Regions from separate parts of the Brevibacillus agri genome, predicted to be linked through region 1. Evidence: riboswitches for the same ligand, from Rfam matches in the RefSeq annotation. Region 1 holds a riboswitch; each other region holds the start of a gene.

Region 1 (5,687 bases):
ATCGGCTACATCTCGCAAGCGCCCTGCGATCACGAAGTTCACTGACGGGTAGCCGTATGTACGTAAGGTGGGAAAAGCCTTCGTGTAATAACTCTCATAGCCGTCGTCAAAGGTAATCAGGACAGCATTTTCGGTCGGCAAGCTCCCTGTATCCACAAAATGCAAAAACTCATCCAACGAGATCGGCTGCAAGTCGTTTTCGTGCAAAAACGACATATGTTTTGCAAATTGCTCAGGCGAAATGACGTAGCGCTGGCCTGATGCATCCGTGACATGGTGATACGTCAGGACGACTACCTGATTGTTATACCACTTTTTCGGCTTTACCGTTGCTTTTTCGTTCTGCGTGACGTTTGGCTCAGCAATTTCCGCCTCGCTTATGCTTATAGACGTATCTACTTGGGGAAAAGGTTGCACTTTTTGGGCATTCTTTTTTGATTGGTAAAATTCACCAATCCCCAATGCAGACATAACCAGCAATAAAGAAATAACAAATACGGTCAGGAAGAGCCTTTTGTTCGGCAAAGAAACCCCTCCTCTACTTCCTCACTAGGAGATTCGACACAGTCCTACATTTTCCCTTCGCTTAAAGCCCACCAATAACTGGAAAATTTTTCCCCGTAATAAAAAAAGAGCCCAGTAGCTTTACCAGGCTCTTTCTTTGTCGTTCTTATTTTGCCAGTTGCGCAGCTTCTTGCTTCAGAACTTCTGCTTTGTCTGTTTGCTCCCAAGGAACATTCAGGTCATTGCGTCCAAAGTGGCCATAAGCCGCTGTTTGTTTGTAGATAGGGCGACGCAGGTCGAGCTGCTTGATGATGCCAGCCGGACGCAGGTCGAAGTGTTTGCGCACCAGTTTCACCAGATCTTCTTCGGAAACGGTTCCTGTACCAAAAGTATCAACAGCGATGGATACAGGCTGCGCTACACCGATTGCGTAAGCCACTTGCACTTCGCATTTGTCAGCCAGGCCAGCAGCCACAATGTTTTTCGCTACGTAACGAGCAGCGTAAGCGCCGGAGCGGTCTACTTTTGTCGGATCTTTACCGGAGAACGCGCCGCCGCCGTGACGAGCGTAGCCACCGTAAGTGTCTACGATGATTTTGCGGCCAGTCAGACCAGCGTCCCCTTGAGGTCCGCCGATTACGAAGCGGCCAGTCGGGTTGATGAAGTATTTGGTGTCAGCGTCCAGCAGCTCAGCCGGAACAACTGGTTTGATAACTTGTTCGATGAGGTCTTGCTTGATTTGCTCCAAGGTAGTCTCAGGAGCGTGTTGAGTCGAAATCACGATGGTGTCGATGCGAACTGGCTTGTCTCCATCGTACTCAACCGTTACTTGCGTTTTGCCGTCAGGACGCAGGTAGGCGAGTGTGCCGTTTTTGCGAACTTCAGTCAAGCGGCGAGCCAGCTTGTGAGACATGCTGATCGGCAGCGGCATCAGCTCAGGTGTTTCGTTGCAAGCAAAGCCGAACATCAGACCTTGGTCACCTGCACCGATCGCTTCGATCTCAGCGTCGGTCATTTTGCCTTCGCGCGCTTCCAAAGCCTGGTCTACGCCGAGAGCGATGTCAGCGGATTGCTCGCCGATCGCAGTGATTACGCCGCAAGTGTCAGCGTCAAAGCCGAACTTCGCACGATCATAACCGATCTCACGGATCGTTTCGCGCACCAGCTTTTGGATGTCCACATACGTGTTGGTGGTGATTTCACCGGCTACGAGAACCAGCCCGGTAGTTACGGAAGTTTCGCAAGCTACGCGAGCGTTTGGATCCTTGGCCAAAATGGCGTCCAGGATGGAGTCGGAAATTTGGTCACAAATTTTATCCGGATGTCCTTCGGTTACAGACTCAGATGTGAACAGACGACGACCTTTTTGCAAAGCCATGAGAAAATACCTCCTTTGACCTCATACAAATAGTTTGGTAGCCGAGTCAGGATTTTATCGACGTAAACGCAAATAAAAAACCTTTTCCATCTTTTGGAGGAAAAGGTTTGAGCGCTTTTAGCTTCCTTCATCCTCTTATCGGCCAGAACAGATTTCCGTCCTGCTGGTTAGCACCGCTCCAGACGGTTGCCGGGCTTCATAGGGCCAGTCCCTCCGCCTGCTCTGGATAAGAGTATCCATTACGGATTATAGAATAATTGTTTTTTGAGGTGGTGTCAATAGACTTTTGCCAGAGCACCTCTTTGGCCGAAATCGCCCTGTACAAAACGCTGTTGGAATCGCCTGCGGGAAGCGTCTGAGGTGATCGAAGCCGCGTTTTCACAAGGACGATATAGCCATGCCATGCGTCTGTCGAACGCAAAGCGGAAAATTTTTTCTTACACTTGATACGATTTGGCGATTAATACAACAACCTCGGCCCGCGTAGCGCTGCCCTGTGGCTTGAAGAGCGAACCGTATCCGTTTAGCCAGTTTCTTGCCGTCAAAGCGCCGATCGCCGGTGCTGCCCAATGGCCGGCCGGAACATCGCGATAGCTCGGTGCGCTGCTGCTGTTCAGAGCCACGCCCTTCGCCCTGGCGATCATCGCGGCCATTTCCGCCCGCGAAACAGCTTGGTCAGGCTTGATCTGACTGTTTGGATACCCCTTCAAGACTCCGAGCTGATAAGCCACTCCAAGGGTGTTGTACGCCCAGTGCTTTTTTGGCAAATCAGAAAACACTTCCCGTCCGGAATACGCGCTGGCTACCTTCGAGCCGGTTGCGCGCATCGCCTGCAGCAGCATTGTGGCAAACTGCGCACGAGTTACTGCCTCGTTAGGCTTGAACGTCGCATCGCCGAAGCCTTGGACAATTCTTTTGGAGCTCAGCCTGGCGATCTCTGTGCGCGCCCAATGGTCGGAAATATCCCGATACCCCGAAACGAGGGGCTGCTGCGTGACTGTCAATTTGTACGCATCGTACTTGAACGGAATGCCGCTGTTCAGGCGCACGTAATACTTGCCTTTTGGCAACCGCAGGCTGAAAATCTCGCTGCCCCGATCGGACAGCTCAGCCACTTCGTTTGTCGAAGCGAGCGCGTAGTTCATGTTTTTCTCGCTGTAAAGAGCGATGCGAAAACCGCTGGATACCGGAATAAACGGGGCTCGAATCGTGACGTACGAGTCTGTATTGAGCGTAAATTGAAACCAGTCTGCATCCGAAGCCGTCGGAATCGTTCCGGTCATGACCCCTCCGGCGGCTAGCGGCGACGCCCTGCTGTACGTATCATTCGGCTCGTTCAAATCTTTTTTCAGCGGGGTGAACCCGAGATCCAGACGATATTCGCCGTTCACCGCATTTTGCTGATACTCGCTGACCCGAATGTAGTATTTTCCCGGGGAGACTTCCTTGCTCGCACGCTCGGACGGATTATCGCGATCGACGTTGTCGTAGAGCGGGTCCCAAACCGTATTTTTTCCGGTTTCCTGCTTTCCTATGGCAAGCACCAGGTCCACCCGCTTGTTGTCGGGAGTCACCGTCACATCCATATGCCCGTATTCGCGGACGTAGTAGGAGAACCAGTCCTGGTCGCCCTCCTGGTGGAAGTTGCCCGTGACGCTGATCTGGTTGCCTACCAGCGGCCTTGCCGTCGCCATCGTATCGTTTGGCTCATTGCGGTCCGGGTTGATCGTGAACTTGCTCGTCAGCACGTAGGCAAACGAGTTGACGCCGCCGTTTCGCATCAGCTTGATGTTCATCCTGCCCGCTTTTGCCGGGACGGTAACGGTATCCCCGTTTCCAAAATACTGCGTAATCGGCGTTCGGTTTTCCGGGTAAAAGGTAGCCGCCATGGCGGAGGATACCCCGGAGTTAATCGTCGCCGTAAAGCTGACTTTTCCGTCATACGGCACATCCATTTTAAACCAGTCTACCGTGTCGTTTGGCCCCAGGTTGCCGCGTATTTGCTGTTCGATAGGGAATGCTTTGGCTCGCTGCAAAGAGTTGTTCGGCTCCAAAAAGTCGCCGGAGAGCGCGCTGCGCACTGCCTTGTTCACGTCCAGCAATCCGTAGCCTGTTTGCCGGTCCCAGCCGCTCTCGCCGAGGTCTGTAGCCGTCTGGTAAAGCATTTGCCTCACATCCAGCGCCGTCAGCTTTGGATAGCGGGCCAAAATCAGGGCCGCCGCTCCCGCCACTTGAGGCGCTGCCGCTGACGTACCGGAAAACGATCCGTACTTTCCGCCCAGCTTCGTCGTATATACGTTAAGCCCCGGCGCCACAATGTTTAACTCAGGCCCCGTGTTCGATTGATAAATCGCCTGGTTTTTCCCATTCACGGCCCCAACCGCAACGACTGTCGGGTAGGCAGCCGGATAGGCGACGCGGCTTGCTTCGTTTCCGCTGGCAGCGACGAGGACGGCTCCGCTTCTCTCCGCACGGTCAATGGCCTCTTTCAAGGAGCGGGAATAGGACAGGCTGCTGAACGACATCAGGATAACTTTGGCTCCCCTGTCGAGCGCTGTATTGATCCCCTTCGCAATCATGTCCACATTCGTCACTGCATCTTTGTTCAAAATTTTGATCGGCAAAATCCGGGCGTTCCAGACTACCCCTGATACCCCGATCCCGTTGTTGCCTTTTGCAGCGAGAACCCCGATGACTTCTGTCCCGTGCCCGTTGTCATCCTGCGCCGATTTCCCCGGGTTGACCAGATTGACACCCGGCAGCAGATTCCCTTTCAAGTCAGGGTGATTGTAGTCCGCTCCGGAATCGAGCACGGCAATCGTAATCGCCTGGTTGCTGTTGACTACAGGCCACGCCTTGTCGGCCTTGATCTGGCTGATGTGCAACTGATTGCTCAGATAGCTGTCATTGGAAGCAGGCGCGGCAGCGAGTGCAGGCCGCACGCCCAGCGGTACAAGCGTGAGCAGCATCGCAACTGACACGGCTATTTGAATCGATTTTTTCATAAACACAGTCCTTCCTTACTTTCCCCTGCAACTAGCGCAGCAAGAAAACCTCTATCGCCGCCCGCTCAAACAAAGGGGCATGCGCTGTCGTGGAAGGTTTTCTTAACGTATCGAAATGAATAAATGTTCGCGCTTATCCATTTCAGTACGTTCAAAAAGGTATTCAAGTATTATGCTTCTCGTCCTAGCATAGCGGATAAAAAGGGCGAAAAGCAACCCTGTTTCCCCAAGATTTGGAACGTTATGGCAGGAGAAAAACCCTTTTCACCATTGGCAAAAAGGGTTCATCCATTACTGCAGCAGGCCTTTGTTGTCTTCGGTAGCAGGCTCTACATATGCTTTTTCTTTTTTGCGTTGACGCGCCTGCGGAATGTAGGCACTCAGTTCGTCCGGGTTTACTTCTGCTTTTTTAATCGAAGAAGACGGGATATCAAACGCCCAGATGCGCTGACTGTTTGCTTCCACCTTCATGTTTTCGAGCGTGTAGCTGACGCGGGCAACCGCATCGCCTTCCTTGTCGTGAACGATGATCGGCACCTCGGTAAACTCCAGGCGCTTCTCCAGTCCGTTGCGGAATACGACGACAACCTTCAGGCCGTTATCATCGGTAGGCTTGATATCGAGGACCTGCAAATCTACCTTTCCTTTTTCCACCGGAGCTTCCTCCGCCGCTTTTTGCGTATAGTGGCTTTGTTCGTCCGCACTCAGGCCCATATTCAGCTCCTGGGTCTCCTCGATGCGGCGTTTTTCCGGCTTTTTATAGGTCAGAGTCAGCGGCACTTCCTTCTCAGGAATGCGGT
Region 2 (5,687 bases), 1.4 Mb from region 1:
CCGGAGCAGGTCAAGGCAGAAGGAGTTGTGCTGGCGTCAGGGGTAGACGGAGAAGGCAGCATTCTTTTGAAGTACGAAGAGATGGACGCCATCCTCAGCTTTTCCAAGATTACCACCTCCTATCAGCCAGCGGAAATCCAGGGGGAGGACGCCACGATGGTGATCGATAAAATCAATCACCTGACGCGCATCGAGATTCGCTACCGAGACGGCAGGATCGAGGATGTGACCAGGCCCCAGACGCCGAAGGCGATGCACTACGAAATCAGGGAGTTTATCCGGCTGGCTTCGGCGGGCGCCAGAGAGTCGGCGACCAATTCACATGCAGCCTCCCGATTGACGATGGAAGTCATGGACGAAGCGAGAAGGCAAATCGGCGTCGTCTTCCCGGCCGATTTGCGGCGCGGAAGCAAGCATCCGGAGACAGGGAAGAACGAACAAAACAGGGAGGCGAAACGCGATGAAAATGTTTGATGTGACCGCACCTATTTTTGAAGGGATGACGGTGTACAAAAACAAGCCGGAAAAGCAGCCGAAGATTTTGTCTGCAACAAACGGCTACGTGACCGAGTCGAGAATCGACATGGATGTGCATTCTGGCACACATGTGGACGCGCCGCTGCACATGGTGAAGGACGGGGAGACGTTTGAAAGCATTTCGCTGGAAAAGCTGGTAGGAAACTGCCGCGTACTCGACCTGACGCATGTGGAAGACAAGATCGGGCGAGCCGAGCTGGAAGGTTACGACATTGCGTCGGGAGAGTTTGTCCTGTTTCAAACGAAAAATTCGTGGGAGGATGCTTTTTCGTTCGAGTTCGTCTATTTGGCACAAGACGGCGCAGCGTATTTGGCGGAAAAAGGCGTGCGCGGTGTCGGCACGGATGCATTGGGGATTGAGCGCAGCCAGGAAGGACACCCAACCCACAAAACGTTGTTTGGCGCAGGCGTGATCGTGATTGAGGGCTTGCGGCTTCGCGAGGTGCCCGCAGGAAAATACTTCATGGTTGCTGCCCCGTTAAAGCTGGTCGGCACAGACGCTGCTCCGGCAAGGGTGCTGTTGTTTGAGGGCTGGCAGGGATGAAGGTAAATAAAGCGTTCGCAGGGGGGAGCTGCGGGTTCGGGTACGGGTTCGGGCACGGATACGTATGCCCAACTGCTTTGCGCGACAGAGGGTCTGGCTTGCTATCCCTTTAAAACGGCCGTGATGTTACCACAGAGCATCTGAAAACCGGATGCTCTAAGAAAAGGCCAGACAGCAAAGGAATGACCGTTCCCAAAATCAAAGGAGGCGAAAAGCATGCCAAGTCGACCAAATCGCGAGGAATACGGGGAGTATTTTGCCTACTATGTCGAGCAAGTGCCAGAAGGCGAGTTGACAGCCGTACTGGCGAAGCAACTGGCGCAGACCGTCGAGATGTATGCCGGGCTTACCGAGGCGCAAGCGGAGTATCGCTACGCGCCGGGCAAATGGACCGTAAAAGAAGTGTTGGGGCATCTGATCGATACGGAGCGGATTATGAGCTACCGCTTGCTGCGAATTGCCCGGGGAGATCAGACACCGCTCGTCGGATTTGACGAAAATGCGTATGTTGCGCAAGCTTTTTTTCAGAAACGCGACCTGGCCGATTTGCTCGAAGAATATCAGGCTGTTCGGCAGTCGACGCGCGCTCTGTTGCGGGGAGTGGCAGAGGAGGCGTGGACGCGAACAGGGACGGCCAACGGCAACAAACTGTCCGCACGCACTTTGGCCTATGTCATTGCCGGGCATGAGGCCCATCACTGTCGCATATTGCGGGAAAGGTATTCACTGTAGACGGTATGCAAAAGCGAACCGCGTTGATTTGATTCGTCCCTTTCGCTTGTTTATTCTACCATTTTCAGGAAAAGTAGAATAGAATGGTAGTAACGATTTGCAAAATTGCATACGGGGGAACAGGTTCCTTGCGGCGATTCGCTGCTAAGGATAATAGGGAAGCTCGGTGCAAATCCGACACGGTCCCGCCACTGTAAGAGGGGAGTTTCGCGCACACAGGCCACTTGTCCAGCCGCTGGACAGGGAAGGCAGCGCCAGACGATGATCCCGAAGTCAGGAGACCTGCCTGTTTCAACAACACTGATGGACCTACGGGAGATAGGGAGGTGTTAGAGGACTCGCCATACTGGCAAACGGACAAGGATGTCTATTGCTTGCCTGCGCATTTTCTAACGATCGGATCTCGTTTCGATCAGTAGAAAATGCGTCTTTTGTTTTGGGGAGAGGAAATCGGCGCTGATTGACCGTGAGCAACTCAAAGGAGGGAGCAGCATGGTTCAGCTTTTCATCTGTCAATGGTGCGGTTATGTCGAAGAACGAGAGCTGTCGGGGGAAAGCGAGGAAGGGCTGGTCCGTTGCGTTTGCTGCAGTACGGAGGAAGTCGAAAGCGTTTTTGCCAGGTGAAGGCGACCGTACATTCGGAACGGTTGTCCCGTTTTTGGCCGTATCTGAACCGTTTCTGACCGCATCTAGCCTGGTTAAAAACGAAAAAGAATTTTGTTGACGAATGCTTTGGAATTTCTTAGAATAGGCTCAACAGCAAACAAAGTTCTTATCCAGAGAGGTGGAGGGTCTGGCCCGATGAAGCCCGGCAACCGTTGCGTAGTGCGACAAGGTGCCAATTCCTGCGGGGCGTTTTCGTTCCGAAAGATAAGAAGCGGGTACATCGTAGCAGTTATGACGAACCTTCTTCTTAGCGAAGAAGGTTTTTTGATGTTTCCGCTCAACAAAGGCTTTCTTTTCCAATAAGCTTTTCGCTTGGCCGCTTTCTCGACGAGAAAGAGCAAAAATTCATAGTTTTCTTTATCCAGAGAGGCGGAGGGACTGGCCCGATGAAGCCCGGCAACCGTCACACAGCTTGTGACAAGGTGCCAATTCCTGCAGGGCGGAAGCGTCCTGGGAGATAAGGAGAAGGATTTCGTTGATGCCAAAACCTTCTTCTTAGCGGGAAGGTTTTTTCTTTTTACGAAAATATTGCTATGAGGTGGTAGAAATGAGCGCAGGTGTAGTCAAGGTAGGGCTGCTTGGATTGGGAACAGTAGGGGGCGGCGTCATCAAGACGATTCGTTCGCAGCAGGAGAAGATGGCTGCGAGATTGGGCAAGCGAATCGAAATTGTCAAAGCATTGGTCCGCGATTCGGAAAAAGAACGGGCCGTTCAGGTAGATCCCGCGCTTTTGACCACGGATTTTGAGGACGTGTTGAAAAGCGATGTGGACATTGTCGTCGAGGTGATGGGGGGCGTCGAGCCGACGTATGACTACGTCCGTGCCTTGATCGAAAAAGGCTGCCACGTGGTGACGGCGAACAAGGAGCTGCTTGCCAAACGCGGCACAGAGTTGGTCGATCTGGCAAACCGGCATCAGGTCCATCTGGCCTATGAGGCGAGCGTGGCAGGCGGCATCCCGATTTTGAGCGTGCTGCGACAGTTTTTGCGCACGAACGATATTCAAGGAGTGCGCGGCATTCTCAACGGTACGACGAACTTCATCCTGACGAAAATGGAAGCGGAGCAGCTCCCCTATCAGGAAGTGTTGAAGCAAGCGCAGGAGCTGGGGTATGCGGAAGCCGATCCGCGCTCTGACGTGGAAGGATTCGACGCGATGTACAAACTGTACATTCTCGCGCAGCTTGTGTACGGAGAATCGCTGCCGCTTGCAAATGTCGTGCGCAAAGGGATTGCCGATTTGTCTCCTGGTCACATCCGTATCGCAAACGAGCTGGGCTACCGGATCAAGCTGATTGCCCAGGCGCACAAAACAGAGCAAGGAATCCGGCTCTCGGTTCAGCCGACCATGCTGCCTGTCGCTCATCCGCTGGCGCAAATTCAGGATGCTTTCAACGCTGTTCAGCTTTCCGGAAACATCGTAGGCGATCTGCTGTTTACGGGCAGAGGCGCAGGCGAGCTGCCGACGGCAAGCGCCGTTGTCGAGGATTTGGCTTATTTGTTGACGCAGCCGTTTACCCCGCATCCGGCCTGGAAGGAAAAAACGGCCGAAGCGCAGCCGAGTCAATGGCAGGACGAGCGCGTGCTGTGTTATCTCGAAGGCTCATGTCTCGCTGCGACGCCTGATCGCGTCCTGCATTTCTTGCGCGAGGCGGGCGTGACGGTGACGAAGCTGAAAGTCCAATTCGATCTGGGCGGAGTATTGCGCGCGGGGTTGATCGTAACAGGGATTCGCGAAGAGCACGAGGAAGTGCTGAAAAGCGATTTTGGCCTGTCCGTCCGCTGCTTCCCGCTGCTGGAAACGGCATAACCCGAAAAAGCGGCGCAAAAGAAAAAACGGGCAGGCAGCAAGGACGAATGCCAGATGGATGGCGTCCTACTGCCTGCCGTTTTTGTCCGAATGCTTGGGGGGATCAGGGGCGGAGCCGTTTTGCTGGTTTCCCGGGAAGACGGCTTTTTCCCATTTGGTCATGAAATAGCCCGAGAGCAGAAAAACGCCAATGGCTGCTACGGTAATGATGGCTCCTGTCATGCTCTCCCTCCTTTTGCTCGTAAAAGCGGTCTTGCTATGGTTTACGAATAAGGCTTGGAGAGGTTTCAGCCAAAAGAACAGGGATGCGCCCGTTTTTTCATGAGCGGCTTCCGGCTGAAGTGGCGAATAGGACGGGGGTTATACTATGCCATGCTAACTTCCCCGCACGCGGCCCTCTGCGTCAATCTGGACGTTTTCCGAGAGCGATTCGATTCGCTTGCGCAAAGCGGCTCCATCTGTGGCGTTCATCGGCACGGCTTGTCCCAGTTCGGCGTGGAACGGAAGCATTGTCAGGTCGCAGGCGGCGTTTTTCGTACAGCTTGCTTGCAGCACCATCGTTTCCCACGTTTTCGGCTCGGTCGAGCGCGTGAAAATGAAGTTGCCCAGGCTGTAGGCGATCCATTTGCCGCGATACTGCTCAAAGCCTTGCAGCACGTGCGGATGGCCGCCGACGATCAGGTCAGCGCCTGCGTCGATGTACGCCTTGGCGAGTTCTTTTTGATGATCGACGGGAAAGTCTTCGCGCTCTTTGCCCCAATGGGCGATCACGACGACGAGATCAGCCTGTGCTTTCGCCTGCTCGATGGCTTGGACGGCCAAGGCGGGGTCGTAGGTTCCCGCCAGTCCCGGCCCGTTTTTTTGCGCGAACCAGCTCACTTCCGGTATGACCCGGCTGAATCCGAGCACGGCGAGCCTGATGCCGTTTTTCTCCACAAAAACAGGCGCGAAGGCGCGGGTGGCATCGACTCCGCCCCCGACATAGGCGATCCGGTGTTCCTCCAGCGCGGCGAACGTATCGAGCAAGCCGTCTACGCCCTGATCCATCGAGTGGTTGTTCGCCAGATTGACCGCGTCGATTCCGGCGGCCTGCATGGCGGGCGCAGCCAAAGGGGACGACTTGTAGACGTACGCTTTGTTGTCGGCGGGAGTCCCTCTCGTCGTAAGCGGCGTCTCCAGGTTGGCGATGGTGTAGTCATCCTGCAAAAAAAGCGAGCGCACATGCGTGAACGGGTAGTCGTAGCCTTTTTCTAGCAAAACGTTTTCCACATTTCCTGCCATCATGACGTCCCCGACAAAGCTGAGCCGGACAGTCGGCTCCGGGGCAGCGACCGGCTCTGGTGCGGGAGTGGCTTTGGGAGCCTCGTGCTTGCCGAGCGCAGTGAAGCCGAGATAAGC
Region 3 (5,687 bases), 190 kb from region 1:
GCACGGCTGAAATCACACTGGCCAGCTCCAGCGGTACCTCTGTGTTGCGCTCCACGCCCATCGCTCCCGTCTGGAACGCAGCCAGCAGAATCGAGGTAAACACGACACCCACCGGATGGGAGTTCGCCAAAAGCGTTGCCATCAGCCCTGTCCAGGCGAAGTTCGGCACCGTCAAAGCGCCGTCGACAAAACGATAGTGCGCCCCCAGCACCTCGACCGTTCCTGCCAGGCCGGCCAATCCGCCGCTCGCAAACATGCCCGTCAGCATGACGCGAATGCCGTTGATCCCCCCGTACTGGGCAAACAGCGGGTTTTGTCCGAGCATTTTCACTTCATAGCCAAACGGCGTAAAGCGAATCACCCAAAACAGGATCGCGGCACCGACGATGGCAAACAAAAAGCCCGCGTGCACACTCATCCCCGCAAACAACTTGGGCAACCAGACGCTTTTATCGAGCATGACCGTCTGCGCCAGCGCCGCCGAACCGCTGCGGTCGCGAAACGGCTCGGTTACGAGGTAGCTTGCGAACAGAACGGCGATATAGTTGAACAGCAAGGTGGAGATGAGCAGCGGTATGCGGAATCTCGCCTCCATAAAGCCCGGCAGCAGCGCCCACAAACCGCCTGCCGCCATCCCCGTGAAAATCGCCGCCACCAGCTTCACGACTCCCGGTGCGGGCAAATAGATCGCCACGAGCGTAGCACTGATCGCCCCGAGCACCATCTGTCCTTCTGCCCCCAGGTTGAACACTCCCGCCCGAAAAGCAAGCGACAGCCCCAAGGCGATCAGCATGATCGGCGTCGCTCTCGCCAAGGTAGAGGTGAAGAAGTAGAAGCTGCCGAAGGCCCCTTTCCACATTTCCTGATACGTGCCCAGGATAGATTCCCCTACCGAAGCGATGACGAGCGCCCCGATCAACAGCCCGATGACAACCGCCAAAAGCGGCTGAACCAGTGATTTACCCAGCTCTTTGATTGCTGCCATGAACGCTTCCTCCCGCCATTAACACGCTGATTTTTTCCTCGGTTGCCTCTTTGCGCGAAAGCTCTCCGGCGATCCGCCCTTTGTACATCACCAAAATCCGGTCTGACAGCGCCAAAATTTCCGACAGCTCGGACGAGACCAGCAAAATCCCGTCGCCTGCGTTGCGCTTGTCGATCAGCGCCTGATGGATGTACTCCATCGCGCCAATATCAACACCCCGGGTCGGCTCTGCCGCGATCAAAAACGGAGTCTCATGTCCCAGCTCGCGCGCCACGATCAGCTTTTGCAGATTTCCGCCCGACAAATTCCCGGCCAGCTCCTGAAGCTGTCTGGAGCCTGTCTTGATCGCGAACTTTTCTACCCAGCCTCTGACGACCTGGCGAAAAGCTTCGCGCAACACGACGCCGCGCCGATTGAACGCAGGCTTTCGCTGGTAGCCCATCAGCGCGTTTTCCTCGACGCTCTCCAGCTTGGCCGTCCCCCACAAGTAGCGATCTTCCGGGATGTGCGCCAAGCCCGCCTCGCGAATCGTCGCGACAGTCTGGTTGGTAACGTCCTTGCCGCCCAGCCGAATCGTTCCCTCCTGTACCGTCCGCAAGCCGCTGATCGCTTGCAGCAGCTCGGATTGGCCGTTGCCCGATACGCCCGCGATGCCGACGATTTCCCCGTGATGCACGGTAAAGCTGACCCGGTCGAGCAGCGTCTGTTTTTCCCGAACCGTCAAGTTCTCCACCTGCAAAAGCGGCCCCCGCTCCAGATCGACGCGCTCGCTCAGCTCCCGCAGCTCGCGTCCGACCATCAGCCGGGCCAGATCGTCCACATTCGTCTCGTCGCGCGCTACCGTGCCCGTCACCTTGCCGCCGCGCAACACCGTGATCCGATCTGCGACCTCCATCACTTCCTGCAGCTTGTGCGTAATCAAAATGACGCTCTTCCCGCTCTCCGCCAGATTGCGGATCGTCTGCAACAGCTCGCGAACTTCAAGCGGCGTCAGCACGGCAGTCGGCTCGTCCAGCACGATGATGTCCGCTCCCTGGTACAGCACCTTGAGAATTTCCACACGCTGCTGCTCGCCGATGGAGCAGTTGGACACTCTAGCCTGTGCATCTATCGGAATCCGGTACTGCTCGCTTAGTGCGCGGACCTTTTCCACGGCGTCCTTCCGGCGGAAAAATCCGGCCTGCTGCGGCTCGTAGCCGATCACGATATTTTCCGCCACGCTAAACTCGCCAAACAGCATGAAGTGCTGGTGCACCATCCCGATCCCGCTGCGAATGGCGTCCTGCGGCCCGCGAAAAGCGACAGGCTTGCCGCCTAGCACGATCTCGCCGGACGTAGGCTGCTCCATGCCGTACAGCATCCTCATCAGCGTCGTCTTGCCCGCGCCGTTTTCCCCGACGATGGCGTGGACTTCTCCCGCAGCAAGCGAAAACGAGACCTTGTCGTTTGCAATAAAATCTCCGTATTTCTTGGTCATGGCCCGCATTTCCAAACGATCGGTCATCCTTGCTCCTCCTTCTTTGCGCCTAGCCTTTCTCTTCCTTGCCTCTGCTCCTTGCCTTGCATATAAGGAAGACCGACTACACAGTTGTAGTCGGTCACAATCATGCACTGTGCGCTAGCTGTTAAAACGAGTCTGGCACTTTGCGGGTACCAGCGATGATCTCCTCGCTGATCGCTTTTACTTTGTCCACGACTTCCTGGCCAATAAAAGCGTTCAGAGGCGTCTGGCTCTCGTGCGTCACATACGTTACGCCTACGCCTTTTTCTTTCAAGCCGTAAGTGACGACGCCCGGCTTGAACGAGCCTTCTACGAACGACTTCACGGTTTCATACGCAGCGGCATCTGTCCCTTTGAGCTGGGACAACACGATGTGCTCAGGGTCGATCGTGGTGCGGTCAACGTCCTGTCCCGATGTATAGAAGCCTTTTTCCTTCGCGGCCTCGAACACGCCGAGGTCGCCTACTGCTGCCGCTCCGTTGATGAAGTCGGCGCCTTTGGATGCTTGCAGCAGCGCCAGCTCCTTCGCTTTTGCCGGGTCAGAGAAGCTTCCTACGTAGTTCACCAGGAACTCCGCGTTTGGATTGGTTGCTTTCAAGCCTTCCTGGAAGCCGCCTGTCCATTTTTTCAACAGCGGAATATCCATGGCGACAACCATGCCGACCTTGTTTGTCTTCGTGGCAAGACCTGCCGCAGCGCCCATCAGGTAAGCCGCTTCCTGCTCGCGGAAGGTAACGCTGCGCACGTTTGGCAAATCTACTACGGTATCAATAATCGCGAAGTTGCGGTCAGGATTTTCGGCTGCCACTTTTTTCAGCGCGTCTTCCGCTTCAAAAGAAGAAGTGATAATCAGATCGTAGTTTTCCGCTACCGCAACGCGCAAATTTTCTTCGATGGCGCCGTGGTCAGTAGACTCGATGCTTTTTACTTCTGCGCCAAATTCCTGTCCTGCTTTTTTCGCGCCTTCGTCCATTTGCTGGAAGAACGGGTTTACCCCGATTTTTTCCGGCAAAATCAGCGCAATGCGCTTCTTCGCCGCGCCTTCTTGCCCTGCCGCTTCTTCCTTTGGCTTGTCAGCAGGCGCATTTCCGCCAGCCGAACAGCCCGCAGCCAAAACAGCAAAAGTGGTGAATGCTAACAACAACTTCTTCATGGTGTCTTCCGCTCCCATCCGAACGTTCTACGTTTTTTCTGTATCCTACTACGTAATGTACGGCTTTTTTCCGAAAAAATCAATACTAAACACGAATATTTTGCAATAAAAATATTTTATCGTTCGTGTATTACCCCTCCTGACAACAAAAAAACTCTTCCCGAAGGAAGAGTTTGCGTCCGAAGCCGTCCTCTTCCTCATCTGTCAAAACCCCGGTACAGGTTTTGCAGGAATTGGCACCTTTCTGTCCATGTCACGCATGTCCAGTGGTTGCCGGGCTTCATCGGGCCAGTCCCTCCGCCGCTCTCGATAAGGAGATAAAAACTATCAAGTTACAATGCATTCATTCTAGCAGAACAAACTGAAAAAGCAATTGTTTTTTCAGACTGTTCTCGCCAATTTTACACTTTGGCGCCTATTGTCTGTGAAACGTTTCCTGCAGCCGATGCGACAGATTGTTCAGTTCCCCCAGCTCTTCGGTAATTTCCCGCACCTTTTGATGCTGGTTTTCCGCTGTGGCGAAAAGCTCCTCCAGATTGGCGACCGACTGCTCGGTGACAGCGGTAATGGTCGACATTTCCATCGCCACTTCGCCCGAGCGCATTTTTACCCGGTTCATGCTGGAGCCGACCTGCTCCGCTGCCTGCAGGAAGGCCATCATGCCGGAGCGCACCGCCTCGATCGACGCCACTGTTTTCACAGCCAGCTCCTGGCCTTTTGCCACCGAAGCTTCCCCATTGCTGATCTGCTGTACAGCGTTCTCGCTTTCCTGATGGAGCGATTTGAGAATCTCGGTAATTTCCTGTGTAGCGGTTGCGCTCTGCTCCGCCAGCTTGCGCACCTCGTCTGCCACCACGGCGAAGCCGCGGCCGTGCTCGCCTGCACGCGCCGACTCGATGGCGGCGTTTAGCGCAAGCAGGTTCGTTTGCGTCGCAATCTGGTTGATGGCTCCTACGATTTCCTCGACCCGATTGGCCTGGCGGTTGAGCTGGTGAATCGTCGACGCTGCCACGTTGACGGCAGAAACGATCTGTTCCATTTGCTGCGACAGCTCTTTCATCATGTCGACGCTTTCTTTCAGGCGGCGGTTGTTCTGGTCGGACTCGCTCTTCATCGCGTTCGTCTGCGTGGTGACCGCCACGATCTCCTGGTCGATCGACTGCACCTCTTCCTCGATCTTCACTGTCGAGTTCGCCTGCGACTCCATGCCCGTCGCCACTTCCTTGAAGGCGATCATCATTTCATCCGTATTGCGTTTCGTTCCTTCGGCATGCTCGTGTACGTGCTCTGTCGTACGGTCGATCTGCTCGGTCATCTGTTGGATATGGACGAGCATCTCTCCCAGGCGACGCTCTTTTTCTTCCGCTTCCTGGCGGGCGATGTTTGCCTTCTGCAAGGACGCTTGTCCCGCCAGACAGAGGTACGTCACCGCTCCCATCATCATCAGAATCGCCATGATGCGTAGCACCAGATTCAGCTCGGTGAAATCGCCGCTGAAAATCTCGTACGATCCTGTGTAAAATCCGACCAGCGTCACGATGATTTGCGCAATTCCGGCTGTCACTACGAGCTTCCAATCCAGGTAAGCCGCGAGAAAACCCATGACCACAAAAGCGAGAAACGTAACTTCTGGATACGTCGTGAAATGATCGAACGAAATCGCGTAAAACATAAGTCCGATCGCTACCAGATAACGAATGACATGGCTGTCTCTTTTGATGAAGTAAAAAGGCGAAACAATAAGGGTGACCAGCAATCCGAGGGACGTCACTTTCCAGAAATTAGCGTCGACTTGATAGGCAATGAGTCCCGCCATCCACAGATGGTTCCATAGGATAAAAATCATAAAGCCTTCTTTGTCCGTTAATGTGTTGCGAACCAATTGAATCATAGTTGCCCCCCTTTTCCCTGCTACTTATGTATCGGATTCTTTTTCCATTATATCGCGCTCAGATTGACTAATTTGTGAAAAAAGTGAGAACAGCCAAAACCAGTGACGAATAGGCTACTATCATACCCCTTATTTTAAGACATCTGGAAAGGAACTA
Region 4 (5,687 bases), 350 kb from region 1:
CCGCTAGTCAATCTTTGTTTTTCCGAGAATGTGCATCTGCTCACAGGGAAAAGGAGGCAGCAAGTGAAACTTTTTTACTCAGCGTGCGTGGTATCGGATGAAAGGGTGTGGAGGCATTGGGAAAGTAGGCTTGGAGGACGTGTACCAGTTGCACGTAAACGATATATACCGCTATCTTTTCCGGCTCACACGCGATCGGAGGCAGGCGGAAGACTTGACGCAGGAGACTTTTTTTCGCGCGTATGCCTCCCTGGATGACTATCACGGGGAAAAAGTGCGGCCGTGGCTGTTCAAGGTAGCATACCACGCCTTCGTGGACTGGCATCGCAAACAGAAGCGGCGGCCAGTCGATTACGTCGGGAGCGTGCCGGAACGACTGGATGCTTCCGCCGTCGATCCCGCTGACCAGCTCGTGAACCAGGAGTTGTGGGAGGCGGCATCCGCCTGTTTGGAGCGGCTGCCGGAAAAGCAGCGACAGGTGATTTTGCTGTCGGCGATGCAGTTTTCCTACGCGGAAATGGCGGAGGTGCTGGGAATCGAACTGGCGGATGTTAAGCGCTCCCTGTTTCGGGGACGGCAAAAGATGCGGCAACTGTGGAAGGAGGAAGGGCTATGACGAACCAAAACGGGGATGACCGCGAGCAAAAACTGCTTGCTTACCTGAGAGGGGATTTGACGGGCGAGGAAGCGAAACGGCTGGGCGAGGAACTGGCAGACGATGAAGAGTACGGGAAGCGGCTGGAACGGCTATTGCTCGGGGAAGAACAAGGGACAGACGGCAAGCAGGAGGTTGCGCCAGGGCTTTCGGAAGCAAGACAGCGGGCGATCGTCCGCCGGGGAAAGTGGAAAAACAGGCTGACGACCTCCTTCTATGCCTTCGCGATTCCTTGCCTCGCGGGTGTGCTCTTGCTGTTCGTAAACGGCTGGGTGGGAAGGCTGATGCATGACGATTTGTTCCGGGTGGCACGGGACATGGTCAATTTTACCCAGCCTGGCGTGAGCGTGGGCAGCAGCGGCTCGCAGGTGGGGCTGTTGTACGGCAGCATCGACATGGAGCTGCGAGAGCAGGTTGGCAACGAGGCCAAAAGCGCTGGCCGCTTTCGGAGCACGAATGTGCTGTGGAACGTGAGCGCCAGACCGGAGTGGACAGGGGGCGTCCGGGAGCAAAAGCTGTTTTTCCGCTACCCGCTATCGGCCGGAGAACCGGAAGAAGACACGTCCTTTTTGCGCACGCCTGCCTGGACGACGCTGGAAAAGCTGCCGGAAGGAACGGTTTCCCAACTGGCGATCTCGTTTGACAGCTTCCTGACGTATGAGCAGTATGTCGAGCTGGTTTCCCGCCATGTCAGCAGCTACAACCAGGAGACGGTCTGGTTTGCCGTCGACACTGGCGTGGAGGTGAAACAAGTTGACGGGGAAGCCGGCAATCTGCTACTCGGCCCGGGGGAGGTCTGGGGCTTTGCCGAGCGGGAGCTGGATTACGGAACCGCGCCGATTCAGGTGAACGGAGAAGGCGAGCGGCGAATGGCCGCCTTCATGGGCGAGATGAAGTATTTGACCGAGCAAAAAAGCTTGGCGCGCGATATGGGCTACGCGCTGCTTTCGGGCGGCAATCCGCAACTCGAGGAGCGCTATCGCTATTTGCAGGAAAAAGGCGTGCGCATCTACGGCGCCGTCCTGACCGGGCCGACGAAGGAGCTGCTCAGGCTCAAGGAGGAAAAGTCGATTACCGCCGCGTTTGTCGGCAAAATCGACTGGTGGAACTGGGAGCGCCCCGCCGCCTCGGGGACGCAGAATAGCTGGTAGAAGGCGAGCCGTTTTTGCAAAAAAAGAGTGTTGACATCGTGGAACCGCAGGTTGTATGATTCAAACTAAATCAAAACCGCATACGTTTGGATACCTTATCCAGAGAAGGTGGAGGGACTGGCCCGATGATACCCGGCAACCGACACGACGCGATTTCAACGCGAGCAGCGATTGAAGCAAAAAGCGACGTGCACGGTGCTAATTCCTGCAGAAACAAAAGTGGTCTGGAAGATAAGGGGGACATGACACGTTATTTGTACGTGACGACAGCGACCTCTTTTCTTCGGAAAAGAGGTCTTTTTGTATGTCACAGCACGAACGCCGATGGCCGCATGACACCGTTTGACCGCAAGGCTGGGGGATATGACCAGTCCGCTACAGATAGAGAGAAACTACTTAACGAGGGGAGTAATCAATCATGGCATACCGCGCATTGACTGAACAGGAAGCAGTAGAGTACGTAAAAGGCTTGCCGGGTCTGTTTACAGAGGGGGCCGAGCTGACCAGCCGCGAAATCGGGGACGGGAACCTGAATCTGGTGTTCGATATTCAGGAGTCGGCTACCGGAAAAAAAGTGATCGTGAAGCAGGCGCTGCCGTTTGCGAGAGTCGTGGGCGAGTCGTGGCCGCTGACCATCGACCGCGCCCGGATCGAGAGCGAAGCGCTTCGCATCCAGCACAAATACGTACCGGACCTGGTGCCGGAAGTGTACCACTTCGATCAGGAGCTGGCCCTGACGGTGATGGAAAACGTAGGCGACCACATCATCATGCGCAAAGGCTTGATTGAGGGCAAGCGCTATCCGCTTTTTCCGAAGCAGATCGGCCGTTTTCTCGCGCACACCTTGTTCTACACATCGGATTTGGGCGCGCATCCGTACGACAAAAAAGCGCTCGTCGGAACATTCATAAATCCGGAATTGTGCAAAATCACAGAAGATCTCGTCTTTACCGATCCGTACGAAAATGCGCCGACCAACGACTTCAACCCGCTGATTCGCCGGGAAGTGGAAGCGATCTGGAACAACAAGCCGCTCAAGCTGGAGATCGCCAAGCTGAAATACGACTTCCTCACGCGCGCAGAAGCGCTGCTGCACGGCGACTTGCACACGGGCAGCATTTTCATCACCGAGACGAGCCTGAAAGCGATCGACCCGGAATTTGCCTACTACGGGCCAATCGGCTTTGACATCGGCGCGGTCATCGCCAACCTGCTGCTCAACTACGCAGGTCAACACGGATTGCAAGAAGACCCAGGAGAACGCGACTCGTACCGCGAATACTTACTGGAAACGGTGGAAGATGTCTGGAACGAATTCGTTTCCCAGTTCGTTCAGCTCTGGCACAAACAGGCAAAAGAGCGCAGCGCTCACGTCGAAGGCTTGTGGCAAAGCTACGTGAAGCGACTGATTCAGGACACGGCGGGCTATGCCGGCTGCAAAATTTTGCGCCGCGTGATCGGGCTTGCGGGAGTGGCTGATCTGAACACCATCGCAGACGATGAAAAACGGGCAGAAGCCGAGCGACTGGCGCTGGCGATCGGAGAAGCGCTGATTCTCGGCCGCAGCAACGTCGACGAATCGACAGACATCACGGACATCGTCCGCCAGGTAACCGCACGCTACTATCAGGAGGCAACGACAGTATGACAACCAGTACACAAACAACGCCAGTCAAGTGGGAAGACGACGCGCTCGTCTTGCTTGACCAGACGCGTTTGCCAGTAGAGACGATTTACTTGCGGCTGACGACCGCAGAAGAAGTATGGGGCTCCATTCGCCGCCTGGAAGTGCGCGGCGCGCCGGCAATCGGCATGGCCGCAGCATATGGACTGTACCTGGGGATTCGCGGCAGCGAGGCACAGACGTACGAAGCGTTTTGGCAGGAGTTGAACCGCCAGGCAGACTACCTGGGCACATCCCGCCCTACCGCTGTCAACCTGTTCTGGGCGCTCGACCGGATCAAGGCGCGCGTGAAAAAAGACGCTGCCCTGCCAATCGCAGAGCTGAAAGCCGCTGTGCTTGACGAAGCGCTGGCGATTCAAAAGGAAGACGCCGAGGTGTGCCGGACGATCGGAGAGCATCTGCTCACGCTGCTGCAAGACGGCATGGGCGTTCTCACGCACTGTAATCCGGGGGCGCTGGCGACGGCAGCGTACGGAACGGCTACGGCTCCCTTTTATTTGGCCAAGGAACGCGGCTGGAATCTGAAAGTATATGCAGACGAGACGCGTCCCGTCTTGCAAGGCGCTCGCCTGACCGCGTATGAATTGCAGCAGGCGGGCATCGACGTCACGCTGATCTGCGACAACATGGCGGCGATGGTGATGTCGCAGGGCAAAGTGCAGGCGGTCGTCGTCGGAACGGACCGCGTGGCGGCCAACGGCGATGTCGCCAACAAGATCGGCACCTACGGGGTAGCGGTTTTGGCAAAGGCGCACGGCATTCCTTTTTACGTGGCAGCTCCCCTGTCCTCAGTCGACCTGGCAACACCGACAGGCGCGGACATTCCGATTGAGGAGCGTCCGGCCGAGGAGATCACGCACGGCCTGGGCAAACAGGTAGCACCTGACGACATCAAAGTGTACAATCCGGCGTTCGATGTGACGCCTGCCCAATACATTACGGCGATTGTCACCGAGACGGGCATTTTCAAACCGGAAGAGATTGCGAAAAGCAAACAATAATCACGCTCATGAGCGTCTGCCAGTTCGCTGGCGGGCGCTTTTTGCGCAAGAAGCGTCCCTGCCGCTTGCCAAACAATGGCTCCGGTCGCATAATCGAGCGTAAGCAGTCGTTTGCCAGTCTTTAGTCGCTGCATCTACATAATAAAGGAGGGCTTTTGCATGAGAAGGATACCGATTAATGAGGAGACGTTTCTCAAACAGCTTGAGCTGTCCGATGCCGCCGAAATGTTCTGGCTCACGGACACCAACAGACCCTACCTGAAGGAATGGCTGCCTTGGCTGAATTTTACGAAGCGTGTCGAGGATACGAGCCATTTTATCCAGCGAACGATCCAGCAGCATAACGACAATCAGGGCATTCACTACGGAATCTGGCACAACGGACGGCTGGCCGGAACGCTGGGCGTGCACAATATTGACTGGATCAACAAGAAAACGGCGATCGGCTATTGGCTCGGCGCCCAGTTCCAGGGCAAGGGACTGATGACCGGGGCAGTGGCGGCGTACATGGACCAGCTTATTTTCGGCTCGTGGGGGCTGGAAAAGGTCACGATTCAGGCGGCGACGGAAAATTACAGGAGCAGAGCGATCCCGGAGCGGCTGGGCTTTCAACTGGAAGGAATCCTGCGCCGCAACGAGTTTCTGTACGACCATTTTGTCGACCATGCCGTGTACAGCATGTTGAAGGAAGAATGGCTGGCAAGACGTAGCTGAAAAAGTTGGATTGACAAAGAAAATTCAGTAAATTACGATGAAGGAAGCAAGAAGGGGTGCGTGATGCGCGCGCCTTTTTTATATATTAGTACAATTACGGTTTCGCCCATGGTTTGGTTTGGCGTAGCCGGGTTTGTCCATTCGCTGGAAAGGTGCAGTTGCCCAGGAGAAAAGCGCTGGCTGCAATTGAGTTCCATACAAGGCTACATCATGAGAGGGGGATCTGCTTGCATACACTCAAGGAGCTATCGTGGTTTTTTCGCGCGTACTGGAAACGGTACACAATCGGTATCTTGTTTTTATTTCTCATCGACGTCCTGATGCTTTGGCCGCCTCGTCTGATCGGAGAGACGGTCGATGCGATGCGCAACAGCTCTTTGACGACGCAGGATTTGACCAGGACGGTTGCGATCCTGCTCTCGCTTGGTGTCGGGCTGTACGCGATGCGTTTTGCCTGGCGGCACTTGCTCAACGGCGGTGCG

What was found. A riboswitch is a leader RNA that binds a small molecule or an ion and turns the genes downstream of it on or off. The one in region 1 is predicted to bind S-adenosylmethionine.
Region 2: it holds a riboswitch for S-adenosylmethionine, as region 1 does, so the genes downstream of both, BA6348_RS12320 (homoserine dehydrogenase) here and metK (methionine adenosyltransferase) in region 1, are expected to answer to the same signal.
Region 3: it holds a riboswitch for S-adenosylmethionine, as region 1 does, so the genes downstream of both, BA6348_RS04475 (BMP family lipoprotein) here and metK (methionine adenosyltransferase) in region 1, are expected to answer to the same signal.
Region 4: it holds a riboswitch for S-adenosylmethionine, as region 1 does, so the genes downstream of both, mtnK (S-methyl-5-thioribose kinase) here and metK (methionine adenosyltransferase) in region 1, are expected to answer to the same signal.

What each region holds. Positions count from the first base shown of each region.
Region 1 is NZ_CP026363.1:1,066,564-1,072,250, reverse strand. It holds gene BA6348_RS05350 (polysaccharide deacetylase family protein) at 1-525, opposite strand, end outside; gene metK (methionine adenosyltransferase) at 671-1,882, opposite strand; SAM riboswitch class I at 2,015-2,115, opposite strand; gene BA6348_RS05340 (S8 family peptidase) at 2,320-4,887, opposite strand; gene BA6348_RS05335 (SLAP domain-containing protein) at 5,179-5,687, opposite strand, start outside.
Region 2 is NZ_CP026363.1:2,457,767-2,463,453, forward strand. It holds gene BA6348_RS12305 (Gfo/Idh/MocA family protein) at 1-474, shown strand, start outside; gene BA6348_RS12310 (cyclase family protein) at 461-1,081, shown strand; gene BA6348_RS12315 (DinB family protein) at 1,298-1,813, shown strand; cobalamin riboswitch at 1,918-2,117, shown strand; SAM riboswitch class I at 2,583-2,690, shown strand; SAM riboswitch class I at 2,834-2,943, shown strand; gene BA6348_RS12320 (homoserine dehydrogenase) at 3,027-4,289, shown strand; gene BA6348_RS26685 (hypothetical protein) at 4,356-4,511, opposite strand; gene BA6348_RS12325 (CapA family protein) at 4,665-5,687, opposite strand, start outside.
Region 3 is NZ_CP026363.1:880,484-886,170, reverse strand. It holds gene BA6348_RS04485 (ABC transporter permease) at 1-985, opposite strand, end outside; gene BA6348_RS04480 (ABC transporter ATP-binding protein) at 960-2,489, opposite strand; gene BA6348_RS04475 (BMP family lipoprotein) at 2,611-3,639, opposite strand; SAM riboswitch class I at 3,834-3,955, opposite strand; gene BA6348_RS04470 (methyl-accepting chemotaxis protein) at 4,055-5,530, opposite strand.
Region 4 is NZ_CP026363.1:1,420,832-1,426,518, forward strand. It holds gene BA6348_RS07080 (sigma-70 family RNA polymerase sigma factor) at 98-616, shown strand; gene BA6348_RS07085 (anti-sigma factor) at 613-1,806, shown strand; SAM riboswitch class I at 1,899-2,044, shown strand; gene mtnK (S-methyl-5-thioribose kinase) at 2,225-3,454, shown strand; gene mtnA (S-methyl-5-thioribose-1-phosphate isomerase) at 3,451-4,491, shown strand; gene BA6348_RS07100 (GNAT family N-acetyltransferase) at 4,651-5,205, shown strand; gene BA6348_RS07105 (ABC transporter ATP-binding protein) at 5,433-5,687, shown strand, end outside.